DNA from 3 places in the Amycolatopsis minnesotensis genome. Region 2 is predicted to be linked to each of the others. Evidence: riboswitches for the same ligand, from Rfam matches in the RefSeq annotation. Region 2 holds a riboswitch; each other region holds the start of a gene.
The links. A riboswitch is a leader RNA that binds a small molecule or an ion and turns the genes downstream of it on or off. The one in region 2 is predicted to bind S-adenosylmethionine.
Positions count from the first base shown of each region.

Region 1: linked by a shared signal. The riboswitch ahead of thrC (threonine synthase) and the one ahead of ABD256_RS39220 (methionine ABC transporter ATP-binding protein) in region 2 are both predicted to bind S-adenosylmethionine.
Region 3: linked by a shared signal. The riboswitch ahead of ABD256_RS04725 (aminotransferase class V-fold PLP-dependent enzyme) and the one ahead of ABD256_RS39220 (methionine ABC transporter ATP-binding protein) in region 2 are both predicted to bind S-adenosylmethionine.

Region 1 is NZ_BAAANN010000006.1:74,515-84,213, forward strand. Features, by position in the region: gene ABD256_RS09290 (ComEA family DNA-binding protein) at 1-157, shown strand, start outside; gene ABD256_RS09295 (ComEC/Rec2 family competence protein) at 154-2,550, shown strand; gene ABD256_RS09300 (LLM class flavin-dependent oxidoreductase) at 2,572-3,414, opposite strand; gene ABD256_RS09305 (aldo/keto reductase) at 3,497-4,528, opposite strand; gene ABD256_RS09310 (TetR/AcrR family transcriptional regulator) at 4,671-5,255, shown strand; gene ABD256_RS09315 (TIGR03854 family LLM class F420-dependent oxidoreductase) at 5,390-6,283, shown strand; gene thrC (threonine synthase) at 6,327-7,583, opposite strand; SAM riboswitch class I at 7,597-7,729, opposite strand; gene holA (DNA polymerase III subunit delta) at 7,858-8,838, shown strand; gene rpsT (30S ribosomal protein S20) at 9,507-9,699, opposite strand, start outside.
Region 2 is NZ_BAAANN010000050.1:11,684-21,382, forward strand. Features, by position in the region: gene ABD256_RS39210 (resuscitation-promoting factor) at 1-1,056, shown strand, start outside; gene rsmA (16S rRNA (adenine(1518)-N(6)/adenine(1519)-N(6))-dimethyltransferase RsmA) at 1,119-1,961, shown strand; SAM riboswitch class I at 2,170-2,259, shown strand; gene ABD256_RS39220 (methionine ABC transporter ATP-binding protein) at 2,475-3,494, shown strand; gene ABD256_RS39225 (4-(cytidine 5'-diphospho)-2-C-methyl-D-erythritol kinase) at 3,572-4,537, shown strand; gene ABD256_RS39230 (ATP-binding cassette domain-containing protein) at 4,554-6,317, shown strand; gene ABD256_RS39235 (fatty acyl-AMP ligase) at 6,364-8,055, shown strand; gene ABD256_RS39240 (DivIVA domain-containing protein) at 8,166-8,501, opposite strand; gene ABD256_RS39245 (DivIVA domain-containing protein) at 8,504-8,866, opposite strand; gene pth (aminoacyl-tRNA hydrolase) at 9,048-9,641, opposite strand; gene ABD256_RS39255 (50S ribosomal protein L25/general stress protein Ctc) at 9,651-9,699, opposite strand, start outside.
Region 3 is NZ_BAAANN010000003.1:155,440-165,138, reverse strand. Features, by position in the region: gene ABD256_RS04755 (DUF885 domain-containing protein) at 1-1,460, opposite strand, end outside; gene ABD256_RS04750 (AsnC family protein) at 1,617-2,642, shown strand; gene ABD256_RS04745 (hypothetical protein) at 2,846-3,088, shown strand; gene ABD256_RS04740 (hypothetical protein) at 3,119-3,319, shown strand; gene ABD256_RS04735 (RluA family pseudouridine synthase) at 3,316-4,242, opposite strand; gene lspA (signal peptidase II) at 4,239-4,832, opposite strand; gene ABD256_RS04725 (aminotransferase class V-fold PLP-dependent enzyme) at 4,941-6,302, opposite strand; SAM riboswitch class IV at 6,336-6,450, opposite strand; gene ABD256_RS04720 (M23 family metallopeptidase) at 6,547-7,239, opposite strand; gene ABD256_RS04715 (potassium/proton antiporter) at 7,387-8,865, opposite strand; gene ileS (isoleucine--tRNA ligase) at 9,417-9,699, opposite strand, start outside.

The DNA.
Region 1 (9,699 bases), on a different contig from region 2:
GGACGGGCTGTCCGGGGTCGGTGCCGTCACCGCGAAACGGATCATCGACTGGCGAACCCAGCACGGCGGGTTCACCGCGGTCGAGCAGCTCCGCGAGGTCGACGGCATCGGCGAGACCAAGTTCTCCCGGTTGCGCGACCAGGTGGCCGTGTCATGAGCCGAAGCGAAGACGCCGTCGTCCCTCCGTCCGAACAGGACGCACGGCTGGTGCCGTCCGCGGTCGTGCTGTGGCTCGGCGCCCTGCTCGGCCTGCTGTGCGGCTGGTGGACGGCGATCGTCTGCGGTGGGGTCGCGGCCGTCGTCGCGGCGGCGGTCCTGGTATGCGGCAGGCGGGCGCTCAGCGCCAGGTGGAAGGCGGGGGCGGTGGCGCTGCTGGTGGCCGCGTTCGTCGTGGCCTGCCCGATGGCGCTGCGGTTCGGCGACGCGGAACACCACCCGATGCGGGACGCGGCGGCGCGCTCGGCCGGTGTGGCGCTGCGGGTGACGATCGCCGAGCGACCGCGGCCGGTGCGCAGCGCGGGCTACGCGGGGCAGCGCGCCGGCGCGCGGTCCGTCGTATTCGCGGCCGACGTGGATCAGGCCATTGTGGACGGTCGAGACAGCGGTTCAGGTGGCCGCGTCGTGGTGATCGGCTCGTTCGATTCGTGGGCGGCGTTGCTGCCAGGACAGGAGGTGACCCTCACCGGATCGCTCGCCCCGCCACGCGGTCACGATCTGACCGTCGCCGCGGTGCTCGTTCGCGGACCTCCGGCCGAGGCCGGGCAGGCGCCGTGGTGGCAACGAGGTGCCGAGACGCTTCGGGCCGGGTTGCGGAAGGCCTGCGCGGTGCTCGACGAGGAACCGGCGGGGTTGGTGCCCGGCCTGGTCACCGGGGACACGGCCGGTCTCCCGGAACGGGTGCGGACCGAGTTCACCGACGCCGGGATGTCGCATCTCACCGCGGTGAGCGGCAGCAATCTCGCCATCGCGTGCGGTGCGGTGCTGATCCTGCTCCGGATGTGCCGGCTCGGGCCGCGGTTCAGCGCCATCGCGGCGGGGTTCGCGCTCGCGGGGTTCGTGCTGCTGGCCGGGCCGGAGCCCAGCGTCCTGCGGGCCGGTGCGATGGGCGCGGTCGGCCTCCTCGCGCTGGCACTGGGCAGGAAGCGCTCGGCGTTGCCCGCGCTCGCGACGACCGTGTGCGTGCTGATCACGGCGGATCCGGCGATGGCGGTCGACCTCGGCTTCGCGCTGTCGGTCGCCGCCACCGCCGGGCTGGTCCTGCTGGCACCGCGCTGGTCGGCGGCGCTGGTCCGGCGTGGCGTGCCGCCGGGGTTCGCCGACGGCATCGCGGTTCCGCTCGCCGCGTTCGTCGTGACCGCGCCGGTACTGGCCGGGATGGTCGGCACCGTCAGTGCCGTGTCGGTACTGGCGAACGTCCTGGCCGCGCCGGTGGTCGCACCGGCCACGGTGTTCGGGGTGCTCGCCACGCTGGTGGCCGCGGTGTGGCCGTGGGGCGGCGAAGCGCTCGTGCGCCTTGCCGGCCCGGAGGCGGACTGGCTCATCACCGTCGCCAGGCACGGTGCCGCGGTGCCCGACGCCATGGTGCCGTGGCCGTCTGGCTGGTGGGGCGGCCTGCTCGCGGTCGTCGTGCTGGTCACGATCGTGCTGGCGTTCCGGCGGAGAGGGTTGCGGCTCCTCCTCGCGGTCGCATTGGCCTGCGTGCTGCTGGTGGTGGTCACGCCGAGGGTGGTCGCGCCCGCCTGGCCGCCGACGGGCTGGGCGATGGCGGCGTGCGACGTCGGCCAGGGCGACGCGGTGGTGCTCGGCACCGCCGAACCCGGCAGGGCCGTGGTGGTGGACACCGGGCCGGAACCGGGCCCGGTCGACCGCTGCCTCGACGCGCTCGGCGTCGACAGGGTGCCGTTGGTGGTGCTCAGCCATCTGCACGCCGATCACATCGGCGGGTTGGCCTCGGTGTTCGAGGGCCGTTCGGTCGGCGCCGTCGCGATCGGGCCCGGGCGGTCGCCGCCGTGGGCGTGGCGCCAGGTGGCGGAGACGGCGGCGAAGCACGGCGTTCCGCTGCTCGACCTCGCGACGGGACAGCGCCTCGACTGGCCGGGCCTCACCCTCGATGTGATCGGGCCGCGTTTCGTCCCGGCGCGCCCCCGCGCCGAGCCCGACGGAACCGGGATCAACAACACCTCGCTGGTAGTGCGCGCGGCGACCGCGGCGGGCACGGTGCTGCTGACCGGGGATGTCGAAGTGGCGGCACAGGGCGACCTGCTCGCAGGCGGCGCCGACCTGCACGCCGACGTCCTGAAGGTGCCGCACCACGGTTCGCGCTACTCGATCCCGCGGTTCCTGGCGGAGACCGGGGCGAGGGTGGCGATGGTCAGTGTCGGTGCGGGCAACACCTACGGCCATCCGAACAAGTCCACTGTGGACGAGCTGACCGCGATGGGCGCGCTGGTCGGCCGCACCGACACCGATGGTGACCTGGCCGTGGTCGCTGACAGGGCGGGCCCGGCGTTGGTCCGCCGCGGGCAGGAAACCAGTGGCCGCCGTCGCTGACCCGGTCTGCTTTCGCAGGCGCTAGGCCGAAGTACGGATGAGTTCGTCGGCGACCCAGCGTGCGACATCGGCCGGGTACGGCGAAGGCAGCCCGAGGACGATGTGGCTGAACCCGGCGTCGATCGCTTCAGCGATCGCTACCCGGGTGGCGTCGGGCTGGTCGTAGGAGACGGGGAGGTGGATCGATCGGACGATCGAGGCGGGATCTCGGCCGATTTCGCCGCAATAGCGGTCGAGCAGCGTGCTGCGGCGGATGGCGTCGTCGATGTCGCCACCGGGGATGTTCCACAGGCCGGCGTGTTCGGCGGCCACCCGAAGCACCGCGGACGAACGCCCGCCGATGAGGATCGGCGGGTGGGGAAGCTGGACGGGTTTCGGGTTGCCGAACGCGCCGGTGAGCTGGACGTGGGTGTCGTCGACGTCGAACGGTTCGAACTCTGTCCACAAGCGACGGATGATCGTGCACGCCTCGGCGAGGCTTTCCACGGCTTGGGCGGCATCGTGGAAGGGGAGGCCGTGCGCGTCGTACTCGCGCTTGGCCAGCGGGTGGCTGGGGCGCGAGCCCGCGCCGATCCCGAAGTCGAGCCGTCCGCCGGAGACGATGTCCACGGTCGTGGCGATCTTCGCCAGCATCGCGGGTGGCCGGAAGCGGTTGCTGGTCACGAGCAGGCCGAGGCGCAGCCGCCGGGTTTGCGCGGCGAGGGCCGAAAGCAGTGTCCAGCCTTCGAAGATCGGTCCGCCGGGGTCGCCGCCGATCGGCATGAGGTGATCGAACAGCCAGGCGTGCCCGATCTCCGGAATCGCGTCCGCCTCGCGCCAGACGCGCGCGATGTCGTCGTAACCGACCTGCATGGGGGCGGTCATGATCCCGAAACGAGGGGTGTCGCGCATGGGGATGGTGGTCCTTTCGTTGCGCCGGCAGGGCTTTCCGGGGGATCGGTGGTCGTCACGCGGACGCTCGGCGGCGGCGCGGCGCCGAGTCGAGCAGTGCGGGCGGGGTGTCGTTCTTTTCGTCCGCGGCCAGATCGACGCCGGGAGCGACGACGGTGTCGATCGCGTCGAGCACGTCCGCGGAGAGCACCGTGTCGGCGGCGGCGAGGTGCGACTCCAGGTGGGCGAGCGTCCGGGGGCCGATGAGCGCGCTGGTCACGGCGGGATGCGCGGTCACGAACCCCAGTGCGAGCTGGATCAGGGACAGGCCCGCTTCGTCGGCGATCTTCGCCAGCTGTTCGACGGCTTCGAGCCTGGCCCGGTTGGCGGGGATGGCGGTGTCGAAGCGGTGCGGCAGGAACGCCGAACGGCTGGTGGTGATCTCCTTGCCCTCGCGGATCGCGCCGGAAAGCCAGCCCGAAGCCAGCGGGCTCCACACCAGGACACCGAGCCCGTACTGCTCGGTCACGGGCAGCACGTGGGCCTCGACCCCGCGCTGCAGGATCGAATAGCTGGGCTGTTCGGTGACGTACCGGCCGAGGTGGTGCTCGCGGGCGGCCCACTGCGCCTGCACGAGGCGGTACGCGGGGAAGGTCGAGGAGCCGAAGTACCGGACCTTCCCGGCGCGCCGCAGGTCGGTCAACGCCGACAGCGTCTCCTCGTCGCTGGTTTCCGGATCCCACCGATGGATCTGGTAGAGGTCGACGTGATCGACCCCGAGGCGGCGCAGGCTGTTGTCCAGCTCGGTCACCAGCCAGCGCCGCGAACTGCCCCGGCGGTTCCGTTCGTCGCCCATCGGCATGCCCGCCTTCGTGGCCAGCACGATGTCGTCGCGGCGTCCGGCGATGGCTTTGCCGACCATTTCCTCCGATTCGCCGCCGCCGTACATGTCCGCGGTGTCGATGACGTTGATCCCGCCCTCGAGCGCGGCATCGACGACGGTGATCGCCTCGTCCTGGGTGGTGCGCCCGATCTTGCCGAAGTTCATCGCGCCGAGCGCGAGGGAGCTGACCTGCACGCCGGTGCGGCCCAAGGTGCGGTAGTGCATGGCGGTGTTCCTCCAGTATGGGGTGGGGCACGGCTTGGTCGCCTGGTCCGGCTCTGGCATCATGAACAACCGGAACAGTGCTCCGCTAACGATACGGAGCACTGTTCCGGTTGGCAAGCTCGACGGTGGGAGGAACGGCGTGGTGAACGACAGCGACGAGGGCGCGGGGCCCGCGGCCAGGTCGAAGCGAGCGGACGCCCGGCGCAACGAGAAGACGCTGCTCGACGCGGCCGCCGCCGTCTTCGTCGCGTCCGGGGTGGAAGCGCCGGTACGCGACATCGCGGCCGAGGCGGGCGTCGGCATGGGCACGATCTACCGCCACTTCCCGACGCGGGCGGATCTCATCATCGCGGTCTACCGGCACCAGGTGGAGGCACTGGCCGAGGCAGGCCCAACCCTGCTGGACACCAGCGAAACCCCGTACGCCGCACTCGGGAAGTGGGTCGACCTCTTCGTCGGCTTCCTGGTCACCAAACACGGGCTCGCCGCCGTGCTGCAGACCGACAACGCCGGTTTCGACACGTTGCACGCCTACTTCCTCGACCGCCTCGTGCCCGTGTGCACCCACCTGCTGGACGCCGCGGTCGCTTCGGGTGAGATCCGATCCGGTTTCGCGGCCTACGAGGTCATGCGCGGCGTGGGAAACCTGTGCATCGGCGCCGAGGGCGATTCCCGCTACGACGCACGGCGGCTGGTCGGACTCCTCATCGCCGGGCTGCGCCGGTGACCGGGAAGCGGTGAAAGTGCTGCGATTTCAGTAGAAAGGTGTCAGCGGCGGCACCACGACGGAACGGTTCACGGGTGCGAGCCTGACGTGGGAGAGTGGTCGTGCCGTGCGGCCGGAGGCGAAGGGGGAGTGGCATGGCGGAGGACCTCAAGATCAGGCTCGGTGCCGGAACGCCCGCCGAAGGGGCGATCGCGGACTTCGGCGCGCACGTCGACCTGCTGGAGCGCGCCGGGATCGACTCGCTCTGGTTGCCGGAGGCGGTGTACTCGCCGCGGGTCGATCCGGTGGTCGGCATGGCGCACGCGCTGGCCAGGACGGAGCACCTCAAGGTGGGCACCGGGGTGATGGTGCTGCCCGGCCGGGATCCGGTGCTGGTCGCCAAGCAGCTTTCGTCGCTCGCCGCGCTGGCCCCGAAGCGGGTACTGCCGGTGTTCGGCCTGAAACCCGCGCGCGAGCGCGAAGTGCGGCTCTTCCCCGTGCCGGAAGGCCGCCGTGCCGCGGTGTTCGACGAGTCGCTGCGCCTGATCAGGTTGCTGCTGGAACAGGACGACGTGACGTTCGATGGGGAGTTCTTCCAGGTGGAGAACGTCAGCCTCGGGGCGGCGCGACCGAAGCGGCTCGACCTGTGGCTCGGCGGGAAGGCACCGGGCGCGCTGCGCCGCGTCGGCAGGCTGGCGGATGGCTGGCTCGCCAGCTTCATCACGCCGGAGCAGGCGCGTGCGGGCCGCGAGGCCATCCAGGAGGCCGCCGCGGATGCCGGGCGCGAAGTCGAGGCGGACCATTTCGGGATCAGCCTCGTGATCGCGCCCGACGGGGTGCCAGCCGAGTTCGCCGCCGCGGTTTCGCGGCAGGCACCGGGGACGGACCCCGCCCGGCTGGTCCCCGGCAGCTGGGACGCCGCGCGACGGCTCGTCGAGGAGTACATCGACGCGGGGCTGAGCAAGTTCGTGCTCTACCCCGGTGGCGCCGAGCCGTACAAGCGGTTCGTCGACCGGTTCGCGGAAGTCATGATGCCGCTGCAGAACTGATGTCCTGGTCAGTCCACTGAGGACTGACCAGGACCCGGCTCGCTCAGCCGGCGAGCGCCGCGCGCACGGCGTCGGCGGAGGGGGCCACCGTCGCGCGCGGGCCGATCTTGCCGTCCAGCGCGTCCAGCGTCTTCAGCCCGTCGCCGGTGATCAGCAGGACGGTCTCCTGGTCGGGGTCGATCTTGCCCGCCTCGATGAGCTTCTTGGCGGTCGCGACGGTCACGCCGCCCGCGGTCTCGGTGAAGATGCCTTCGGTACGGGCCAGCAGCCGGATGCCCTCGACGACCTCTTCGTCGCTGACGTCCTCGATGGCGCCGCCGGTGCGGGTCACGGTGTCCAGCACGTACGGGCCGTCGGCGGGGTTGCCGATCGCGAGCGAGCGCGCGATCGTGTCCGGCTTCACCGGCTGCACCACGTCGTGCCCGGCGCGGAACGCGGCGGACACCGGCGAGCACCCGGTCGCCTGCGCGCCGAAGACCTTGTAGGGGCTGGCTTCGACGAGCCCGAGCTCCCCGAGTTCGCGGAAACCCTTGTCCACCTTGGTCAGCTGCGAGCCGGAGGCGATCGGGACGACGATCTGCTCGGGGATCCGCCAGCCGAGCTGCTCGGCCACTTCGAAGGCGAGCGTCTTGGATCCCTCGGAGTAGTACGGGCGCACGTTCACGTTGACGAACGCCCAGTTCTCGTTCTCCGCGGCCAGTTGCGTGGCGAGCCGGTTCACGTCGTCGTAGTTGCCGTCGACGGCGATCAGCGCGCCGTCGTAGACCGCGGTGGTGAGGATCTTGGCCCGCTCCAGGCTGGACGGGACGAGCACCACCGACTCCCAGCCCGCCCTGGCGGCCGCGGCGCCGACCGCGTTCGCGAGGTTGCCGGTGGACGGGCAGGCGAGCACGTCGAACCCGAACTCGCGGGCGGCGGCCAGCGCGACGGCCACGACGCGGTCCTTGAACGAGTGGGTCGGGTTGCCGGTGTCGTCCTTCACCCAGATCCGCTTGACGCCGAGTGCCTTCGCGAGACGATCGGCGCGGACGAGCCTGGTGCCGCCAGGTTCGGTGTTCGGGATCTCTTCGACGTTCGAGGGCACCGGCAGGAGCTTCTTGTAGCGCCAGATGTTGTTGGGGCCGGCTTCGATGTCCTCGCGGCGCACGCGCCCGAAGTCGTAGGCCACCTCGAGCGGGGAGAAGTCCTCCGCGGACACGAACTCCGGGGCCAGCGGCTGCCGGTGGCCTTCTTCCTTGGACACCAGTTCCACGGCGGGGCCGAGGTCGAAGGTGCGCTTCGTGCCGAGGGTTGCGGTCATCGCGAGGTTCCTTTCCTCATCTGTCCCGCTGACGCGGGCCGGAATTGGCACCGTGATCGTCAGCTACCTCGCGGAATCGAGATGACAGGCTGACGCCGGTTGCCGGGGCTTCATCGGGCCGTTCCCTCTGCCCCTCTGGATGAGCGGTATTCAGTTTTCGGCGCGCCCGATCGGGCGGCTGCCTCGGCTACACCGTACGACATGGCGTTCGCGGCGCGCCATACCGGGCGGCGTGGCCTTCCTCGCCCGCGCGGCGGTCTGGGAGGATCGGGGGGTGACCGATCCCGTTGCCGCCCCCGCGCCGCTCCACCTCGTCCTCGGTGAGGAGGAGCTGTTGATCGAACGCGCGGTGCGCGGTGCGCTCTCGGCGGCCAGGATGGTCGATTCGACCGCAGACCTGACCAGGGTGCGGGTGTCGGAACTCACAGCTCCCTCGCTGCTGGAGATGGTCAGCCCGTCGTTGTTCGCCGAAGGCAGGGTGATCGCGCTCGAATCGGCGCAGGACGTGTCGCAGGAGATCGCGGACGTCATCCTGTCCTACCTCAAGCAGCCAGCAGACGGCGTCACGCTGGTCGTCGTGCACAGCGGCGGCGGGCGGAGCAAGGCGGCCAAGGCGCTGCCGCCCGCGCTCCGCAAGGCGGGCGCGGTGGTCACCGAGTGCGCGAAGATCACGAAGCCCGCCGAGCGCGAGGCGTTCGTGCGCAACGAAGTCCGCCAGGCGGGTGGCAAGATCGACGGCGCGGGCGTGCTCGCGCTGATCGACGCGGTCGGCTCCGATCTCCGCGAACTGGCGTCGGCGTCGGCGCAGCTGGTCGCGGACACCGGTGGCAGGATCGACGAGGAAGCCGTCCGCCGCTACCACCGTGGCCGTGCGGACGTGACCGGTTTCGCGGTGGCGGAGAAGGCGGTCGCGGGCGATCGGTCGGCGGCGCTGGAGTCGGTGCGCTGGGCGATGCAGATCGGCGTGCCGCACGTGCTGGTCGCCGACGCGCTCGCGGACGCGGTGCGCACGATCGCGAAGGTGACCGCCGCGGGCCGGGGCAACCCGAACCAGATGGCGGGTGAGCTGGGCATGCCGCCGTGGAAGATCCGCAAGGCACAGGGCCAGTCGCGGGGCTGGGGCCAGGACGGCCTCGCCGATGCGATGCAGATCGTGGCGAGGCTCAACGCCGAGGTCAAGGGCGCCGCGGCGGACCCGGACTACGCCATCGAACGCGCGGTGCTGGAACTGGCCGCCGCCAAGGACAGGCGCTGAGCCCGGTGCTCTGATCCGGGCGGGAACCTCGCCTACGGCCGCGAGGGCCGCGCGGTGTTCGAGACCCGTTTTTCAACTCTTTCTCGGTGACGTGTGTCCATATTCCGGAGAAGTCCAGGCGTACCGGGACCGAGGTGTTACCGGGGATACCCCATGCGAGTCGGTACCGCTGGTAGTCGGTGAGCTGTGCCCGGACCATTCGCACCGTCCGATTTCTGTACCCGCCTGCACCATGCCGCGCACATTCGCCTGCCACGAGGAGTTGTGTCCTTCCGGGCGCGGTTCTCCGGCCAGGAACCGCTTCAGGGAAGCCTGCTCTTCCGCACCGTGTGGACCGGCTGAGTTTCCAGCCGCCATGCGAGCGCTCGTAGGTGCTTCGCGAAGTGCTCCCTAGTCAACCCGTCGGCGATCGGGACGACGCTTCCTGGGAAGAGCGGTGTTCCACGGTCCGGCACGTGGACGGCCGGGCATGTGCCCTCAGCACAGTCCCCGGAAACTGGCGGAGGGTGATCGATCTTGTTGCTCGTGATGACTTGAGTGCCACATCTGACGCGTCAACCGAGAGCGCTAGGCACGGTCCCGAAGCGGCTCCGAGCCGGCCAACGGGGATACCCCGAACGCAGCGAAGCCCCGGCCTGGTGGCCGGGGCTTCGTCGACGAGCGGGTGCTCAGAGCTCGTTGGCGCGCTTCGCGATCGCCGACTTCTTGTTGGCGGCCTGGTTCGGGTGCAGGACACCCTTGCTGGCGGCCTTGTCGAGCTTCCGCCCGGCTTCGCGCTGCAGCTCGAGGGCCTTGTCCTTGTCACCGGCCGCGGCGGCCTCGCGGAACTTGCGGATCGCGGTCTTCACCGAAGACTTGATC
Region 2 (9,699 bases):
ACCATCACCGGTGGCGGCGCCGCCGCGCTGGCGATGAACAAGAGCGTCACGGTCGACGTCGACGGCGCGCAGCAGACCGTGCACAGCTTCGGCGACACCGTCGGCGAAGTCCTGAAGGACGCGGGCCTGTCGGTCGGCGCGCACGACTCGCTCTCCCCGTCCCCGCAGGCGGCGGTCGGCGACGGCGGCGTCATCCGCCTCGAGCGCGGCCGCAAGCTGACCCTCGTGGTCGACGGCGCGCCCAAGGAATCCTGGGTCCGTGCGAACAGCCTCGGCGAGGCGCTCGGCCAGCTCGGCATGAGCAACCTCACCAAGCCCGGCACCTGGTTCTCCATGGGCCAGGACGCCTCGCTGCCGCTCGACGGCGCGACGGTCGAGGTGAAGACCCTCAAGAACATCACCCTCTTCGACGGCGACAGCGCGCCGAAGAAGCTCACCACGACGGCGGTCACCACCAAGGAGTTCCTCGGTGAGCTGAAGCTGTCGCTCGGCCCGGAGGACGCCGCGGAAGGCGGCCTCGGGTTCAAGCTGATCGACGGCGCCGAGGTGCACCTCAGCCGCACCGGCGTCTCGGTGGTCAACGCCGAGGAGACCATCGACCCGCCCGTGCAGAAGGTCGATGACCCGACGCTGGAAAAGGGCAAGACGACCGTCCAGGACCCCGGCACGCCGGGCAAGAAGATCGTCACCTACCGGGTCACCAAGAAGAACGGCGCGGAGACCGGCCGCGAAGAGATGTCCACCAAGGTGGTCACCGAGGCCAAGCCGAAGATCATCAAGGTCGGCACCAAGGCCGCGCCGGAGCCCGAGATCAGCGACGGCGACAAGTGGGACCGCATCGCCATGTGCGAGTCGCACGGCAACTGGGCCATCAACACCGGCAACAGCTACTACGGCGGCCTGCAGTTCGACGCGGGCACCTGGCGGGCCTACGGCGGCACCCAGTACGCCCCGCTGCCGCACCAGGCCAGCAAGGCTCAGCAGATCGCGGTCGCCACGAAGGTCCGCGACGCGCGCGGCGGCTACGGCGCCTGGCCGAACTGCGGCGTCAAGTAGTTCTCTGCTTCAACCGGGGGCGGCCGATATGGCCGCCCCCGGTTTTTTATAGGCTGGCGTTTGTGACTCACCTGCTCGGGCCTGCCGAGATCCGGCGGCTGGCTGCCGAGCTGGACGTGCGGCCGACGAAGAAGCTCGGGCAGAACTTCGTGCACGACCCGAACACCGTGCGCCGGATCGTCGAACTCGCCGGGGTCGGCGCGGACGACGTGGTGCTGGAAGTGGGGCCTGGGCTCGGCTCGCTCACCCTCGGGCTGCTGGACTCCGGTGCCCGCGTGGTCGCCGTCGAAATCGACCCGGTGCTGGCCGGACGGCTTCCAGCGACGGTTTCCGAGCACGCCGCCGAATCCGTCGACCGCTTCAGCGTGCTCACCGCCGACGCCCTGCGCGTGCGCGCCGCCGACCTGCCGCACGAGCCGACCGCGCTCGTGGCGAACCTGCCGTACAACGTCGCCGTGCCCGTGGTGCTGAACCTGCTCGCGGAACTGCCGTCGTTGCGGCGCGGGCTGGTGATGGTGCAGACCGAGGTCGCCGACCGGATGGCGGCGGGCCCCGGCAGCCGCACCTACGGCGTGCCGAGCGTGAAGCTGGCCTTCTACGGCAGCGCGCGGAAGGTCGCGCCGGTGCCGCGCGCGGTGTTCTGGCCGGTGCCCAACGTGGATTCCGCGCTGGTCGCCTTCGAGCGCTCCGGCGCCGAACCATCCACTGTGGACCGTGGCCGATTGTTCGCGGTGATCGACGCGGCGTTCGCGCAGCGCCGGAAGACCCTGCGCGCCGCGCTCGCGTCGTGGGCGGGCTCCGCCGACCGCGCCGGTGAAATCCTGGCCGCGGCGGGCGTCGACCCGCGTACTCGCGGTGAACAGCTCACCGTCGACGACTTCGCCCGGATCGCCGCCGCCCGCTGATCGCCCGGGCCGCACGCCCCGAAGGCCACCTTCGGAGACTTGCGCGCCCCGGCCGCCAACAAGCGCCCGCCGAGCCCCGCGTAGTCAAGAGCCACCTTCGGGGACGTCCTGGCTACCCCCTGCGCTGGACAAACCCGCCGGTAGCGACCGTCCGTGTGATCTGGGCTAAGAAACTTGCCTCGGACCCACCTGATCGGGTCTACTCATAGGGCCATCCCGAGCGACTGAGAGACCTGGCTCGCCGAAGTCGCAGCAACCACCCCCGCGGGGCAGGTGCTACAGCCAGGACCGATGGAGGAACCAGCTGTGTACCGCTCGCGAATGCTCACCCGGCGCCGCGTAGTCGATGAAGGCCGCCGCACGGTCAGTGCATGTCAAAGCTCCCTGTGACACCCGCCTGACGCGTCTGGAATTTCGCCTCTTTCCCTAGAACCGTGCCGTCCGAAGTGGACGGTCATGCGGTGCCGGTTTGCGCGCCCTCGACAGGGCGCCGCGCCACGCCATGGAGCACTCGTGATCACTGTAGAAAACGTCAGCAAGTCCTTTCCCGGCACCACCGCCAGCGGGTCGCCCGTACTGGCGCTGCGCGACGTCAACGTCGAGATCAGCGCGGGCGCGCTGTACGGCGTCGTCGGGGCGGCCGGGTCCGGCAAGTCGACCCTCGCCAGGTGCATCGCGCTGCAGGAGCGGCCCGACCGCGGCGTCGTCCGCCTCGACGGCCTCAACACCGCTTCCCTCGACGGCAAGCGGCTGCGCGAGGTCCGCCGCCAGGTCGGCGTGGTCGGCGCACGCCAGGAACTGCACGCCGAGCGGACCGTCGCCGGCAACGTCGCGGCACCGCTCGAACTGCTCGGCCTCGACGGGCCGCAGCGCAAGAGCAGGGTCGGCAAGCTGCTCGACCTCGTCGGCCTCACCCAGCGCGCCGCGCAGCGCCCCAGCGAGCTGACCGTCGGCCAGCAGCGCCGGGTCGCGGTGGCGCGCGCGCTCGCCGCGAGCCCGGCGGTGCTGCTCGCCGACGACCCGACCGCGGGGGTCGCGCCGGAGGAGACCGGCGCCGTGCTGACCGTGCTGGACCGTGCGCGCGCCGAACTCGGCGCGACCGTGCTGGTCACCACGCAGGAGGCGTCGGTCGTGCGCCGCGTGTGCGACGAGATCGGCGTGCTGGAGGACGGCAGCATCACCGAAAGCGGGTCCGTGCTCGACCTGCTGGCGGACCCGTCGAGCCGCACCGCGCGCTCGCTGCTGCCCGCGATCGAGACCACGCCGGCGCAGGTGGCGAAGTACGACCGCTCGGTCGACATCGTGCTGGTCGGCTTCGCCGCCGTCGGCGCGCTGCTGCCGGAGGCCTCGGCCAGGTTCGGCGTCGAGCTCGCCACCATCGGCGGCGGCCTCACCAGGGTCGGGGACACGCCGGTCGCGCGGTTCCGGCTCGGCCTGCGCGGCGAGCAGGCGGACGCCGCGATGGCGTGGATCAGCGAGCGCGGCGGTCACGTCACGCACACCGCGCGCGGTCCGCAGGGCGTCGCGGCCTGAGGGTGATTCGGGACCGTTACCACCCGCTCCCGTGGTGGTAGCGGTCCTCACCCTGTGGTGCCAAGTACGCTGGGACCGTGCTCGCCGTTGTTCCCCCACCAGTCACCGTCAGGGTGCCGTCGAAGATCAACCTGCATCTTTCGGTCGGTGATCTGCGCAAGGACGGCTTCCACGAGCTGATCACGGTTTTCCACGCGCTTTCCCTCACCGACGAGGTGACGGTGGCGGCGGCGGAGGACCCCGGCATCGAGGTCTACGGCGAGGGCGAGGGCTCCGTCCCGACGGGTGCGAACAACCTCGCCTGGCGCGCCGTGCAGGCGCTCGCCGGGTACGTGGGCAAGGACGGCGGCGAGCCGAAGGTGCGGGTCGTGCTCCGCAAGGGAATCCCGGTCGCGGGCGGCATGGCCGGCGGCAGCGCCGACGCGGCCGCGACCCTCGTCGGCCTCGCGTCGCTGTGGAAGCTCGACATCGGCCGTGACGATCTCGCCGAAATCGCCGCGAAACTCGGCAGCGACGTGCCGTTCGCGCTCTACGGCGGCACCGCGCTCGGCACCGGGCGCGGCGAGCGGCTGGTGCCGGTGCTGTCCCGCCACACCTTCCACTGGGTGCTCGCCTTCGACCAGCGCGGCCTGTCCACGCCGCGGGTCTTCGGCGAGCTCGACCGCCTGCGCGCGGACGGCGACCCGCCGCGCGTCGGCTCGCACGCGCCGGTCGTGGAGGCGCTGGCCTCCGGCGACCCCCGGCAGCTCGCCCTGTTGCTCGGCAACGATCTCCAGGCCGCCGCCGTCTCGTTGCGCCCGGGGCTGCGCCGTACGCTGCGCGCCGGGGTCAACGCGGGCGCGCTGGCAGGCACGATCTCCGGTTCCGGCCCGACGTGCGCGTTCCTGTGCGCCGACGCGCAGTCCGCGCTCGAGGTGGCCGCGGAACTGGCGGGCGCGGGCGTGTGCCGCACCGTGCGGGTCGCGCACGGGCCGGTGCCCGGCGCCAGGCTCGTCGGCGGGGACGACCTGCCGCGGTCGACGCCGCCGCAAGTACACGCGTGAAAGGCGTCGCAGTTCGATGGTGAACCTGATCAATCTCGAAGCCGTGAGCAAGTCCTACGGGGTGCGGCCGCTGCTGGACGCCGTCTCGCTCGGGGTCGGTGAGGGCGAGCGGATCGGCGTCGTCGGCCTCAACGGGGGCGGGAAGACGACGCTGCTGGAAGTGCTCTCCGGGATCGAGCCACCGGATTCCGGCCGGGTGAGCCGGATCAACGGCCTGCGGATCGCGGTGGTGACGCAGCGGACCGAGCTCAAGGGCGAGACGGTGCGCGAAGCCGCACTGTCCGCGTACGGCGCCGAGCACGAGTGGGCCGCCGACGCCCGGGTTCGGTCCATTGTGGAGGGACTCGGCCTTTTGGGGCTGGGTCTGGATTCCTCGACCGCGAATCTGTCCGGAGGGGAGCGTCGCCGGATTTCACTCGCCGCCGCGCTCGTCGGCGATCTCGATCTCGTGGTGCTCGACGAGCCGACCAACCACCTCGACGTGGAGGGCGTGCGCTGGCTCGCCGACCACCTGCTCGCCAGGCGTACCGCGCTCGTCGTCGTGACGCACGACCGCTGGTTCCTCGACACCGTCTGCGGGCGGACGTGGGAGGTCGTCGGCGGCCGCGTCGAACAGTACGAAGGCGGTTACGCGGACTGGGTCTTCGGGCGCGCGGAGCGGGCGAGGCTCGCGGCGAGCGCGGAGGAGAAGCGGCAGAACCTGGCGCGCAAGGAACTCGCGTGGCTGCAGCGCGGCGCGAAGGCGCGGACGTCGAAGCCGCGCTACCGCATCGAAGCCGCCGAAGCGCTGATCGCGGACGTGCCGCCGCCGCGCGATTCGGTGGAACTGGCCGCGTTCGCCCGCAGGCGGCTCGGGAAGACCGTGCTGGAGATCGAAGACGCCACGCTGAAGGCAGGCGAGCGGGACCTGCTCGACCACGTGACGTGGCGGGTCGGGCCGGGTGACCGGATCGGGCTGGTCGGCGTCAACGGGTCCGGCAAGACGACGCTGCTCAAGCTCCTCGCGGGGGAGAACGAGCCGAGCACGGGCAAGCGGATCGAGGGCAAGACCGTCCGATTGGGACACCTCACCCAGGAACTCGAGGACCTGCCGGGTGAACTCCGCCTCCTGCAAGCCGTCGAGGACGTCGCGGGCAGGGTGGTGCTCGGCAAGCAGGAGCTGTCCGCCTCGCAGCTCGCGGAGAAGCTGGGGTTCCCGGCCGCGCGCCAGTGGACGCCCGTCGAGGACCTCTCCGGTGGCGAGCGGCGGCGGTTGCAGCTCACGCGCATCCTGATGGCGGAGCCGAACGTGCTGCTGCTCGACGAGCCGACGAACGACCTGGACATCGACACCCTGCAGCAGCTCGAAGACCTGCTCGACTCCTGGCCGGGGACGATGGTCGTGGTCTCGCACGACCGGTACCTGACCGAACGCGTCTGCGACACCGTGGTCGCGCTCTTCGGCGACGGCCGGATCACGCACCTGCCCGGCGGCATCGAGGAGTACCTGACGCGCCGCCAGAACGCGCTCGCCCCGGCGCCGGGCCAGGCCGCGCCGAAGCAGCCTGCCGCGGCGAAGGCGAGCGCGGCCGACCGGCGCGCGGCGAGCAAGGACCTCGCGCGCCTGGAGCGCAAGCTCGACCAGTTGCACGCGAAGGAAACCAAGCTGCACGAGGCGCTCGCCGCCGCCGCGACCGATCCCGACCGCCTCATCGAGCTGAACACCGAGCTGAAGACGGTGCTCGCGGAGAAGGACGAGGTCGAGGAGAAGTGGATGGAGATCTCCGAGGCCGCGGAGTGAGGCGTTCGGGTCGGATTCCGGCGCTCGTCTGGATAAGGTGCATCCCATGAGCAGGTTCGTCGATACGCTGGTCGCCACCGCGACGGCAGAAGGCCCGCAGCGGGGCATGGTGACCGGTGAGCCGGAGGAGCCGGTGCGCCGGACCTGGGGCGAGGTGCACGAGCAGGCCCGCCGCGTGGCGGGTGCGCTGGTCGAAGGCGGGTTGAAGCCGGGGGGCGCGGTGGCCGTGCTCGCGGGCGCGCCGGTGCTGATCGCGCCGACCGTGCAGGCCGTCTGGCTGGCCGCGGGCAGCGTCACGATGCTGCACCAGCCCACCCCGCGCACGGACCTCGCCGAATGGGCCGAGGACACGCTGCGCGTGCTGCGCATGATCGGCTCCGAGCTGGTGCTGCTCGGCGAGCCGTTCGACCAGCTCGCCCCGGTGCTCACCGAACACGGCATCAACTTCCGCATGATCGGCGATCTCCTCGACGGCGAACCGCTCGCCGAGCCGGTGCGCACCGACGAGGACGCGCTCGCGCTGCTGCAGCTCACCAGCGGTTCCACCGCGGAGCCCAAGGCCGTCAAGATCACCTACGGAAACCTGTACACCAACGTGAAGGCGATGGTCGAGCGCGCGGAGTTCGTGTTCGCCACCGACGTGATGGTGTCGTGGCTGCCGACCTTCCACGACATGGGCATGGTCGGGTTCCTGACCGTGCCGATGACCTTCGGCGTCGAGCTGGTGAAGATCACCCCGGTCGAGTTCCTCACCGGGCCGCTGATCTGGCCGGAGCTGATCAGCAAGTACGGCGGCACGACCACGGCGGCGCCGAACTTCGCCTACGCGATCGTCGGCAAGCGCATGGCGCGAGTGGACAGTGATCCCGAGAAGCCCCGGTACGACCTGTCGAAGCTGCGCATCGCGTTGAACGGCGCCGAGCCGATCGACGAAACCGCGGTGCGGACCTTCACCGACGCGGGCGCCCGGTTCGGGATGCCGCCGGAGTGCGTGTTCCCCGCCTACGGGATGGCCGAAGCGACCCTTGCCGTGTCGTTCGCGCCGCTGTTCACCGGCCTCACCCTGGACGTCATCGAGGCCGAAGCGCTGGAAGCGGACAGCAGGGCGGTGCCGGTTCCCGAGGGGGATCCCCGCCGTGGCACCGAATCCGTGCGGTCCTTCGCGATGCTCGGCAGGCCGCTCGACGGGCTCGAAGCCGAGATCGTCAACGACGAGGGCAAGCGGCTCGACGACCGCGAGGTCGGCGAGATCCGCCTGCGCGGCGAGGCCGTCACCCCCGGGTACCTGACCGTCGACGGCCCAGTGTCCACACAGGACGCTGACGGCTGGCTTGCCACCGGCGATCTCGGGTACCTCGTGGACGGTCAACTGGTGATCTGCGGGCGTCGCAAGGACGTCATCATCATGGGTGGCCGCAACATCTACCCGACCGACATCGAGCGGGCCGCGGGCAGCGTCGAAGGCGTCCGCGCGGGCAACGCGGTCGCCGTGCGGCTCGACGCGGGCACCCGGCGCGAACGGTTCGCCGTCGTCGTCGAGTCCAAACTGGCCGGTGACGAGGCGACGGAACGGGCGCTGGCAAAGGAAATCGCCGCCCGCGTGCGCGGCGCGGTGGACATGCGCCCCTACTCGATCGTCGTGCTGCCTGCCGGAAGCCTCCCGAAAACCCCTTCCGGCAAGGTGAAGCGCGCCGCCACCGCCACCCAGTACGCCGACAAGATCAACGCGAACGCCTGAGAGGTGCCCCGCGGCATCACACGGACGAGCCGAGCCTCCGGCGAACCGCTCACCCCGCTGGAATCGACAGGCACATCAGCACTGTGCCTTCAGGGCCTCGGCGATCCCGGTCAGGAGACGACCCGGCGCCAGATCGGGCGGCGGGCGTGGGTGTGTTCGAGCGCGGGGGCGATGTAGAACGCGCCGGAGGGTTCGTGGGCGGCCAGCGTGCTTTCCACGCGGCGCAGGAAGGCGTCGACGGAAGCACGGTCGTAACCGCGTTTGCGCAGTGAGGGACCGGGGAACGTGACCGCGTGCACCTCGGCCGCGGTCACGTCGTCCCGTCCTTCCAAGGTGGCGGCGACCCGGTTGAGGAACCCGTCCACGGCCGGTTCGTGGTAGCCGCGCGTGCCGAGGGCGGCCTGGTCGAACTGGGTGTCGTAGACCTCGTCCGCGGTCACCGCCATGGTCAGCTCTCCTGGAAGTGCTCGACGCGGGCGGTTTGCACCGGCTCGGCGCGTTCCAGGGTGGCTTCGGTTTCCGAGCGGGCGCCCGGCAGTGGTTGCGGGCGGAGCCCGGAACGGCTGATCAGCTCCTCTTCGACTTCGTCCAGGAACACGTCGACCTCGCGCTCGTCGTAGCCGCGCTTGCCGATGAGGGGCTTGCCGAACATCACGTGGTGCACTTCGGCCGCGGTCAGGTCGTCCTCGCCGTTGAGCGTCCTCTCGATCCTGGCCAGGAATTCGTCGACCTCGTGCTTGGCGTAGCCGCGCTTCCCGATCAGGGAGGTACCGAATTCGACGTTCGTGACGTCGTCGGCGGTCAGCGACATGAAAACTTCTCCAGATTCAGCAGACGGTAATGCGGCTTGCACACTCCGTCTTAACGGGCATCACTGAATCCGGGAAGGGTTGCGACTCGAATAGGGGCGTGGAAAGACGCCTTCGGGTGAGCGCGGCCATACGGCGAATGCGCTCGGTCAACCCGGAGGCCAACCCCGAGGTCAGCGCGGGTCAGCCCGCGTGGAAGGCGTTCTGGGCCGCGGTGAGCCCGGTGCCGATGAGCGCCTCGACGGCGTCGGCGCACCGGTCGATCTCGAACGCCAGTTCCTTGCGCTCGACCGTGGAAAAGTCCTTCAGCACGTAGTCCGCGGGGTCCATCCGGCCGGGCGGGCGGTCGACGCCGAACCGCACCCGGTAGTAGTCCTTGGTGCCGAGCGACTTGGTGATCGAGCGGAGCCCGTTGTGCCCGTTGTCGCCGCCGCCGAGCTTGAGCTTGAGCGCGCCGAACGGCAGGTCGAGCTCGTCGTGCACGACCACGATCCCGTCCGGGGCGATCTTGAAGAACTTGGCGGTGCCCGAAACCGGCCCGCCGGAAAGGTTCATGAACGACCGCGGTTTCGTCAGCACCACGCGGCGGTTCGCGAGCCTTCCTTCGAGCACTTCGGCGCCGCCCTTGTGGGCCTTGAACTTGCCGCCGACCCTGGCGGCGAGCTCGTCGAGCACCAGGAACCCGATGTTGTGCCGGTTTCCCGCGTAGCGGGGGCCGGGATTGCCGAGGCCGGCGAGCAGGATCTGCTCGCCGGCCCCGGGAAGGTCTTCGCTCACTCGAGTGAATTACTCGGCGGGGGTCTCGGGCTGGTCCTCGACCACGCCCGCGCCTTCG
Region 3 (9,699 bases), on a different contig from region 2:
CGGTCCACTTCGGACTCGATCTCCACGCGCGACATCGGCGTGTGCTCGGTGAGGTAGTCGACGGCCTGCTGCCTGCTCCACCCCTTCGCGTGCAGGCCGGTGTCGACCACCAGCCGCCCGGCCCGCATCGAGTCGAGGGTGAGCATGCCGAGCAGCGCGACGTCGTCGGAGTACAGGCCCATCTCGAACGCGAGCCGCTCGCTGTAGAGCCCCCAGCCTTCGATGTAGGCGTTGAAGTCGCCGAGCCTGCGCAGCAGCGGCAGCTCGTCGAGCCCGAGCGCGGTGCTGATCTGGAAGTGGTGGCCGGGAATGGCTTCGTGGAACGCGGTCGCCTCCGCCGCGTGCCGGAACCGCTCGGTCACCTCGTGTGTGTTGGCGTAGTAGGTGCCCGGGCGCGCGCCGTCGGCGGAGGGCTGGATGTAGTAGGCGGCGGGCGCGCCAGGTGCCTCGGCCTCGGGCACCGCCGAGACGACCCACCCCGCGGACGGGATGCGCCCGAACCACTCCGGCGCGGCGGCCTCGGCCCTGCCGATCGCGCCGCGCGCGGTCTCCAGCAGGTCGTCGGCGTCGCGCCAGCGCAGCTCCGGGTCGGTGCGCAGGTGCGCGAACACCTCGCGCACGTCGGTCGTGCCGAACACCCTGCCGCCGATCTCGGCGTACTCCTGCGCCAGCTCGCCGATGATCCGCAGGCCGGTCTCGTGCAGTTCGTCGGGGGTGCGGCCGGTGGTGGTGTGCACGCGAGCGAGCGCGGAGTAGATGCCGTCGCCGCCGGGCAGCCAGCACAGCCCGGCGCGGTCGGCCTTCCTGCCGTGCGGCTCGACGTCGGCGATCAGCCCGTCGCGGTAGGCGGCGAACCCGGGGCGCACCACGTCCCGCAGCAACTCGGCCCGCCGCTCGGTGAGGTTCTCGTCCGGCAGCGCGTGGCGGGCGAGCGGGTCGTTCGCGGGATCGGCGTCCAGGTAGCGGCCGAGGTGGTCGATCGCCGCGCGCACGAGGTGGGCGACCGGCAGCAGACCGGCTTCGATCCCGGCGCGGTGCCGGTCGAGCGCCTGGCCGAGGTACCCGGGGATCGCGGCGAGCCGCCCGAGGTGCACCTCGGCCTGCTCCGCCGTCGCGACCGTCACCATCGGCAGCGTGGTCAGCATCGACACCGCGGGCGCGATGAAGATGTCGGTGACGGTGAACTCGACGAGCTTGCTCTCCGCGCGGTCGACCTGCCCCCTGAGCTGGCTGAGCAGCACCTCGCGGGTGACCCTGTCCTCCGCCGAGAGCGAGGCCGGGTCGATCGCGGTGGCCCGCTCGCCGAGCGCCTTCAGCTTCGCGACGACGGCCCGCTCCGCCTCCGCGGACAGGTCGCCGATCCCGGCGCGTTCGAGATCGAGGCCGAGCACGGCGGGCCAGAGCGGTTCGGCCTCGAACATCACCTCGAGGTACTCGTCGGCGAGCTGGGTCACGGTCATCGGCTGTCCCCCGTTGGTCTGCGTTTTCGAGCCGGTGGCGCACAACGGTTCCCAGCGGCTCCCGGTGTTCTCCCCGTCACCCTATGCCCGCGATTCCGGCCGCCTCCGGCGTGGCAGCCTGCACCCGAGCCGCGACCAGGCGGTAGCGTTCGAACCGTGGCCGTGACCGATCCCGTTGACTCCCGCCTGCTCGCCGCGCTGGCCGAGCTGGGCAAGGCGGCGGTGCACGAGCTGGCGGCGAAGGTGGGCATGGACCCGCGCGAGGTCGCCTACCGCCTGGTCTCCCTGTCCGGGAGCGGATTGCCGCTGCTCGTCGGCGTGGAGAGCGATCCGAACGGGCTGCGCGCCGCGCTCGCCGGCGCGCCCCAGCAGCCGCCGAGCCAGCAGGTCCCGCAACCGAACCCGCAGCAACGGCCACCGCAACCACCGCCGTCACCCGTGCACGGCGCGCCTTCGGGTGCCTACGCGGTGCACGGCACCCCGTCGGCCGCGTACCCGGTGCACGGCACCCCCTCCGCGCCCTACCCGGTGCAGGGCGTGCCCTCCGGTGCGTACCAGGTGCAGCGGCAGGGGCCGCCACCGATGGGACGGCCGCCGCAGGGCCCACCGCCACTGGGCCCGCCGCCGCGACCGCCGATGCGCCAGCCTCCGCCGCCGGTGGACCCGGTGATGAGCACCTGGGGCCCGCCGCAGAGCGCTTCGTGGGCGCGCGGCGACGAGCAGATGCCCGGCGCGCAGGCGCCGAAGGGACCGGTGCCCAACCGCACCGGCCGCACCGGTGACGTGCTGCCGAGCGAAGGTCTCGAAGGCGAGCAGCTCACCGTGCAGCTCCTGGAGGTGCAGGACCCGGCGGACTTCCTGTTCAGCGCGGCGGGGTACCGCCTGGAGGAGAACGAGCGGTCGGTCGTGGTGCACACCGAGGTGGTCAACCGCGGGCCCATCCCGTTCGCCTCGCTGCCGGACAACTTCCTGGAGCTGATCGCCGCCGACGGCAAGGCGATCGGCAAGGCACCGGTCTCGCTGACCTCGCGGCCGCCGCACAAGATCGGTGTGCAGCCGGGCGAGACCGCGGGCGGGCACACCGTCTACGTGCTGCCGGAGTCGACGCGCGTGGTGTCGGTGCGCTGGAGCCCGCGGCCCGAACCGGACGAACGCACCATCACCTGGGCGATCGAGGACTGATCCACCGGCCGGGTACCGAGCCGCGCCGCGATCGCGAGAGCCCCGCCGCCACCCTTGGTTCGCCGTGTTGGGTTGCCGTTCAGGGATGGCTTTGGACGGTAGGGAGGTGTGCAGCTCTTGTTGTCCGGGCTGCGGTGGGGTTGTGGTCCGGATAGCTGATTTTGCTGGCTTAGCAAGCTTTTGATATATGTCCATTGTGGACCGTGCAACTTAGTTCACCTGCTCAGGCGATCGAACCCCTGTGCGAAAGCAGCCTCGGCGCCGCGGTCAGGGCCGCCGCGCCGTTGACGCTCGGGCTCTACGGCACCTGGATGTTCTCCATCGTCCTGGTCTGGGATGTGTTCGTCGCCGTCGTCCTCGGCTCAAGGCGCGCTCTCGCCCGCATGGACCGCATCCTTGCGTGGCTCACGAGGCTCTCGGGTGGCTTCCTCGTTCTCTTCGGATAGCCGCGAAGAAGCGGCCGTCCACACCGAACGATGTGGACGCCAAACGACACCGAGCGGACCGCGTTGGCCCGGTATCGATGCCTGCCGGCGGCCGCGATGTGCTGGTACGGCGCCGGTCCCGTGCTCGTCCGCGCGCCGATCTACCGGATCGTCACCCACGACCTTGCCGCGCGCCGGGAGGAAACGCAGCTCGGCGCGAACCGGTCGGCGATCGGCGTCGTGCTGGCCTAGTTTTCGTCGCGGAGGATCTTCAGCGCGTTCGCGAGATCGTCCGGGTACTCGGACTCGAACTGGACCCAGCGGCCGTCCGCGGGGTGTGCGAAGCCGAGCGTCCGCGCGTGCAGCCATTGCCGTGACAGGCCCAGTTTCCTGGCCAGCACCGGGTCCGCGCCGTAGGTCAGGTCACCGGCGCACGGGTGCTTCAGCGCCGAGAAGTGCACGCGGATCTGGTGCGTGCGCCCGGTTTCGAGCTTGATTTCGGTGAGCGAGGCCGCGCGGAACGCTTCCACCACTTCGTAGTGCGTGACGCTGGGACGCCCGCCCGCGACGACGGCGAACTTGTAGTCGTGCCGGGGGTGCCGGTCGATCGGGGCGTCGATGGTGCCGCGCGTCGGGTCCGGGTGGCCCTGCACGACGGCGTGGTAGCCCTTGTCGACGGTGCGCTCCTTGAACGCGCGCTTGAGCACGGTGTACGCGTGCTCGCTCTTCGCCACCACCATCACGCCGGTGGTGCCCGCGTCGAGCCGGTGCACCACGCCCTGGCGTTCGGCCGCGCCCGAGGTCGAGATCCGCAGGCCCGCCGCGACGAGGCCGCCCACGACGGTCGGGCCGGTCCATCCTGGACTCGGGTGCACGGCGACCCCGACGGGTTTCGAGACCACCACGATGTCGTCGTCATCGTGCACGATCCGCATGCCCTCGACCGGTTCGGCGACGACTTCGACCCTGTTCTCCGGCTCGGGCATGGTCACTTCGAGCAGCCCACCCGCGGTGAGCCGGTCGGACTTGCCGACCGGGCGGCCGTCGAGCAGCACTTCCCCGGTCTCGGCCAGTTCGGCGACCACGGTCCTGGACAACCCCAGCATCTTGGCCAGCCCGGCGTCGACGCGCATGCCGTCGAGTCCGTCCGGTACCGGGAGCATCCGCGCGCTCACGCCTTCGCCGCCTTCCCGCTCCGCGACGACGAGCCGTCGTAATCCTTGCCCAGCACCGAAAGCACCACGATGAGCGCCGCGCCGACGCAGATGCACGAGTCGGCGACGTTGAAGACCGGCCACGCCTCGCCGTTGGGCGAGAAGAGCGAGATGAAGTCGATGACGTGGCCCCGCAACAGTCCCGGCGCGCGGAAGATCCGGTCGGTGAGATTGCCGAGCGCGCCTGCGAGGACCAGGCCGAGCCCGACCGCCCAGCCGGCGGACCGCAGCCGCCGCGAGAGCCAGATGATCGCGCCGGCGACCACCACGGCCCCGATCGCGAGGATCCAGGTCATCCCGGTGGCCAGCGAGAACGCGGCACCGGGGTTGCGCACGATCTGGAAGTACACCAGCCCGCCCAGCGCCCGTACCGGCTCCCTGCCCTCCCACTCCGACAGCGCGAGCACCTTGGTCAGCACGTCGGCGGCGAGCGCCACGACGGCGACCCCGGCCACCAGCGCGACGCGCCGCTTCGGCTGGACGGCGGGGGTGTCCGGCCCGGCGTCGGCCGTGTCCGGAGTGGAGGTCTGTTCGGTGCTCACCCGGTCCATTGTCCACGCACGTGCCCGCGCCGGTTCAGTCGCCACCAGTGACGGGCCCGCGCGGGCGGCCCCCGGCGACCAGCGCCACCATCGCGGCCGCCAGCAGCGCGGCGCCGGTCAGTCGCGCAGGAACGACGGCAGGGCGCGCGGATCCGGCGTCGGCGCCCAGCGGCCGTCGACGACCGCGTAGGACCAGCGCGCACCCCTCGCCACGATCTGGCGCAGTGCGAGCAGAAGCCGGTCGACGTGCTCCTCGGTGGTGCCGAGACCGATGCTCACCCGCACCGCCTGCTTGGCTTCGACGCCGGTGCGCCCGATGAGCCTGCGCGTGGCGATGTGAGCGCAGAAAGCGCCGTCCCGCACGCCGATGCCGTACTCCGCGGAGAGCACCGCGGCGAGCCGGCCGGGTTCGAACCCGTCGAGCACGAAGCTCACCGTGCCGACCCGGTCGCCCGCATCCTCGAACAACTTCAGCTCCGCCAAGCCGGGCACCGACTCGAACCCGCGCCGCAGCTTCTCCAGCAGCGCGTGCTCGTGCGCTTCGAGTGCGGCGCGGTTCGCGGCGAGCTGTTCGCACGCGACGCCGAGCGCGTACACGCCGACAGTGTTGGGCGAACCGGCCTCGTGCCGCTCCGGGCCGTGGTTCCACACCACGGAGACGTCGCCGGCGTCCGCGCTGGACACCACCTTGCTGGCACCGCCGCCCGCGAGGTACGGCTGCGCTGCCCGCAGCCAGTCCGCGCGCCCGACGAGCACACCCGCCCCGAACGGCGCGTAGAGCTTGTGCCCGGAGAAGGCCACGTAGTCCACATCGGACTCGCGGAGGGAAACCCCGCGGTGCGGGGAAAGCTGGGCCGCGTCGAGCGCGATCCGGGCACCGCGGCGACGTGCCACGGCGGCGATCTCGGCGACCGGCAGCACCTCGCCGGTCACGTTCGACGCACCGGTGAGCACGACCAGCCTCGGCCCCTCCGCGCACGCGGCTAGCGCACTGTCCACAGCGGACACCGCGGCGAGCCTGGTGCCGGGCAACGGGATCCGGTGCACGTTCGGGCCGCGCCACGGCAGGAGCGCCGCGTGGTGCTCGGTGTCGAACACGACCACCGAGGTGTTCTTCGGGACCGCGCGGGCGAGCAGGTTGAACGAATCGGTGGTGTTCCTGGTGAAGATCACCGTGTCACCGGCGCGCGCGTCGACGAACCGGCGGATGGTGTCCCGCGTGCGCTCGTACAGCTTCGTCGAAACCTGCGAAGCGAACCCGGCGCCGCGGTGCACGCTGGCATACCAGGGAAGGAACTCGTCGACGGCGTCGCGGACGGCGTCGAGACACGGCGCGCTCGCCGCGTGGTCGAGGTTCGCGTAGCCGATGTCGTCACCGCTGACCAGCGGGACCCGCAGCCGCGCACCGGCGACGGCGGGAAGTTCGGGCAGCGCGGCGGTTTCGGCGGAAACGGCGGTTCGGTCGAGTGCGAGAGTCATCGGGGGCCTCCTCGGGTCAGGGACCCGCTGGAGGGCCCGCGCTTGCCCGTCGCACTTCGCGACGAGCCAGGTCCTCACCCGGGGCACCCCACCGCGGTTGGAGGGTTGCCGGCCAGCAAGCCGGGGCTTCGCGCTGGCACTCGTGACCTGCCGGAGACGATAGCGGAACCGGCCGGGCCCGCGCGAGCGATCTTCGGAGGTTTGAGATCGCGCTCACACCGACCCGGCCGGGCCCGCCGCTGGATCAGCCGTCGTAGCGGAAGTAACCGGGCAGCTTCACGACCTCTTTGGTCTTCGCGTTGGTCGCGGTGCCCTTGTACTGCTCCGCCTCGGCGTTGAAGAGCCAGCCACCGAAGGTGTGGCCGTCCACCGCGACGCCGACATCGTTGGCCACCTCGGTGGAAAGGCGGTCGTAGGAGACGTTGTCCCAGTTACCGCCCGGGATCGAGTCCACCGCGTTCGACAGCACCGAAGCGGCGTTGAGCGTCCACAGCGTGAAGTGCACATGCGCGCCGGTGGTGTGGCCGCCGCACGGCAGCGCGTTGCCGATCGAGCCGAGCACGGCGCCCGGCTCCACCTCCTGGCCGTCGGCGACCTTGATGCCTTCCATGTGGTAGTAGCCGGTGCGCCAGCCGTTCTCGTGGTCGATCGTCACCCAGTCGCCGCCGGAGCAGTGCTGGAGGCGCACGGTGCCGCCGAGCGGGGCGCGGACGGTCGAGTCGTCGGGGTTGAAGTCGATCGCGTTCTTGACACCACTGCCGCCGTCGTCCGAGTGGATGCCGGCGGATCCGGTCTTCTGCCCGGCCGCGAAGGGCAGGCCGAACACCGGGAAGCCGTCGTCGGCGCTGGCCGTGCTGATCGCGGTCGGCGAGACGAGCAGGACACCGGCCAGCACGGCGGCACCGGCGTACCCAAGACGAGACGAGGTTTTCGTCACTCTCTGTTCTCCCTCAAGGCCCGGACTTCACCCCAGAGAGGTCCGTGAAGTCATCGGAGTCAGCAAAAGTCGGCGAACATTAACCCGAACAGGCCAACAAGGGAATACAGAAGGGTGAAATTGTCTACCGCTCCGGGGACTTCTGGCTTATTTGCCGGATTCCCCGCGCCAGCGGGCCAGCCTGCCCGCCCTGTCGACGGCCCTGATCCGCCGTTCCGCCGCTTCGCGCGCCTTTTCCGTCGTCACCACGAGCAACTGATCGCGCTCCTGCAACCGGCTCGTGCCCTGCGGCGTGAACCCGGCGCCGTCCCGGACCACCAGGCTCACCGTGGCCCCGGCCGGGAGCCTCAGCTCCGACAGGTACACGCCGTGCATCCGCGATCCCGGCTGGATCCGCACCTGCAACAGCTCGGCGCCCAGCTCGTCCAGCGGCGCGGCATCGACCTCCAGCTCGGTCGGGCCGCCCTTCTCGCTCAGGCCCAGCAGCCTCGCCAGCGGCGCGAGCGTGGTGCCCTGCAGCACGGTCAGCACGATGACGAGCACGAACACGGCGTCCACCAGCCGTTGCGCGCCGGGCACCCCCTCGGCCATCGGGATCAGCGCGAGCACGATCGGCACCGCGCCCCGCAGGCCCGCCCAGGACAGGAAGACCTGGTCGCGCCACGGGACCCGGAACGGCAGCGCCGAGCAGAGCACCGACAGCGGTCTCGCGAGCAGGAGCAGCACTCCCCCGGCGACGAGGCCGGGCACGAGCGCCGCCAGCAGCCGTTCCGGCGACGAGTACAGCCCCAGCAGCACGAACAGGCCGATCTGCGCGAGCCAGCCGAGCCCCTCGGCGAAGGAGAGCGTGTCCGAGCGGTGCGGCAGCCGCGAGTTGCCCAGCACCACCCCGGCGACGTAGGTCGCCAGCAGTCCCGACGCGTGCGCGAACTGTCCCGAGGAGTAGGCGAGGACGCACACCGCGACCGTGGCGAGCGGGTACAGGCCGGTGGCGGGCAGCGCGGCCTTGCGCAGCGCGAACGCGCCGAGCCAGCCGAATCCGAGCCCGATCGCGAGGCCGACGCCCAGCTCGTAGACCACCAGCAGCGGCAGCGTCCAGTCCACTGTGGTCCCCTCGGCGAGCACCACCACCGCGATGTAGACCGGGGCGTCGTTCATCCCGGACTCGAGTTCGAGCGCGCCGACGAGCCGTTTGCCGATGCCCGCGGTGCGCAGCACCGAGAACACCGCGGCCGCGTCCGTCGAAGCGAGCACGGAACCCCACAGCAGCGCCATCCGCCAGTCCAGCCCCAGCAGCCAGTGCAGTGCCGCGCCGGTGACCGCGACACTCACCACCACGGCCACTGTGGACAGTGCGATCCCGATGCCCAGCGCGGGTTTCACCGCCGTCCACCGGGTCGTCAGGCCGCCCTCGGTGAGGATCATCACGAGCGCGGCGAGCCCGAGCGACTGCGTCAGCGTCGGGTCGTCGAACCGGACGCCGAACCCGGCTTCCCCGATCAGGACGCCGATTCCCAGGTAGAGCAGCAGTGACGGCAGGCCGAGCCGGATCGACACCCTGACCGCGATCACCGAAGCGAGCAGCACCGCCGCGCCGGTGCCGAGAATGACCGGAAGCTGGTCCATCCCGCCTCCTTCCGCCGCACCCGTGGGTCTCCACAATAGATGTGCGGCGACATGCTCCTCACCGGCGCACCCGGAAAACGGCGAAAACTGTTGGGAGAGAACAAAAGTACGGATGCTTCCAGTTACCGTGCCGCAGCGGGCGCCCTGATGGGGCGGTGACGAGAGGTGACGTCGAGTCGATCCTGGCGCGGCCGGTGGCGGATGAGCGGGCCCAAGAAGGGGTGGATTCCTTGCGCGTAGCCCCCGAAGACCCCTTCAGGGAATCCGACACCGCATACTCGGCCCTCACCGCGCGCGGCATCGCGATGCCCACGCCCTGAAGAGAGCCTTCACTGCGTCAGATTCCCTCAATGCTCCCTTCGGGGCGCCTGCGGACTGCCCTCGCCTTCACGTCGCTTCACGGTCGAAGGGGCCACGGCGCCGATCGGCAGCACGGCCTTGCGCGCACCAGGTTTCACCGCTGTCCCCCGCCTTCGTCCCGCTCAGCTTGCCCATCGCGGGGCGGGGAGGGGTGTTACCGCCGGGAGCCGATCCCGGCTCCCGGCGGTGGGTCAGGCCTTCACGACCAGGACCGTGACCTTGACCCCGTCGCCAACGGTACCCGCCGAGCCTTCGGCCACCGTGCCGTAGGTCACATCGACGGCGAGCGTCTCGTCGGCGAGGAACTTCTCGTGCTTCTTCGCGGCCGCGACGACGTCGTCCGGTGCGTCGACGGTGAGGCGGATCCGGTCGGCGACCTCGAACCCCGCGTCGCGCCGGGCCTGCTGGACCACGCGGACCAGGTCGCGCACCAGGCCCTCGCCGGCGAGTTCGGCGGTGACGTCGGTGTCGAGC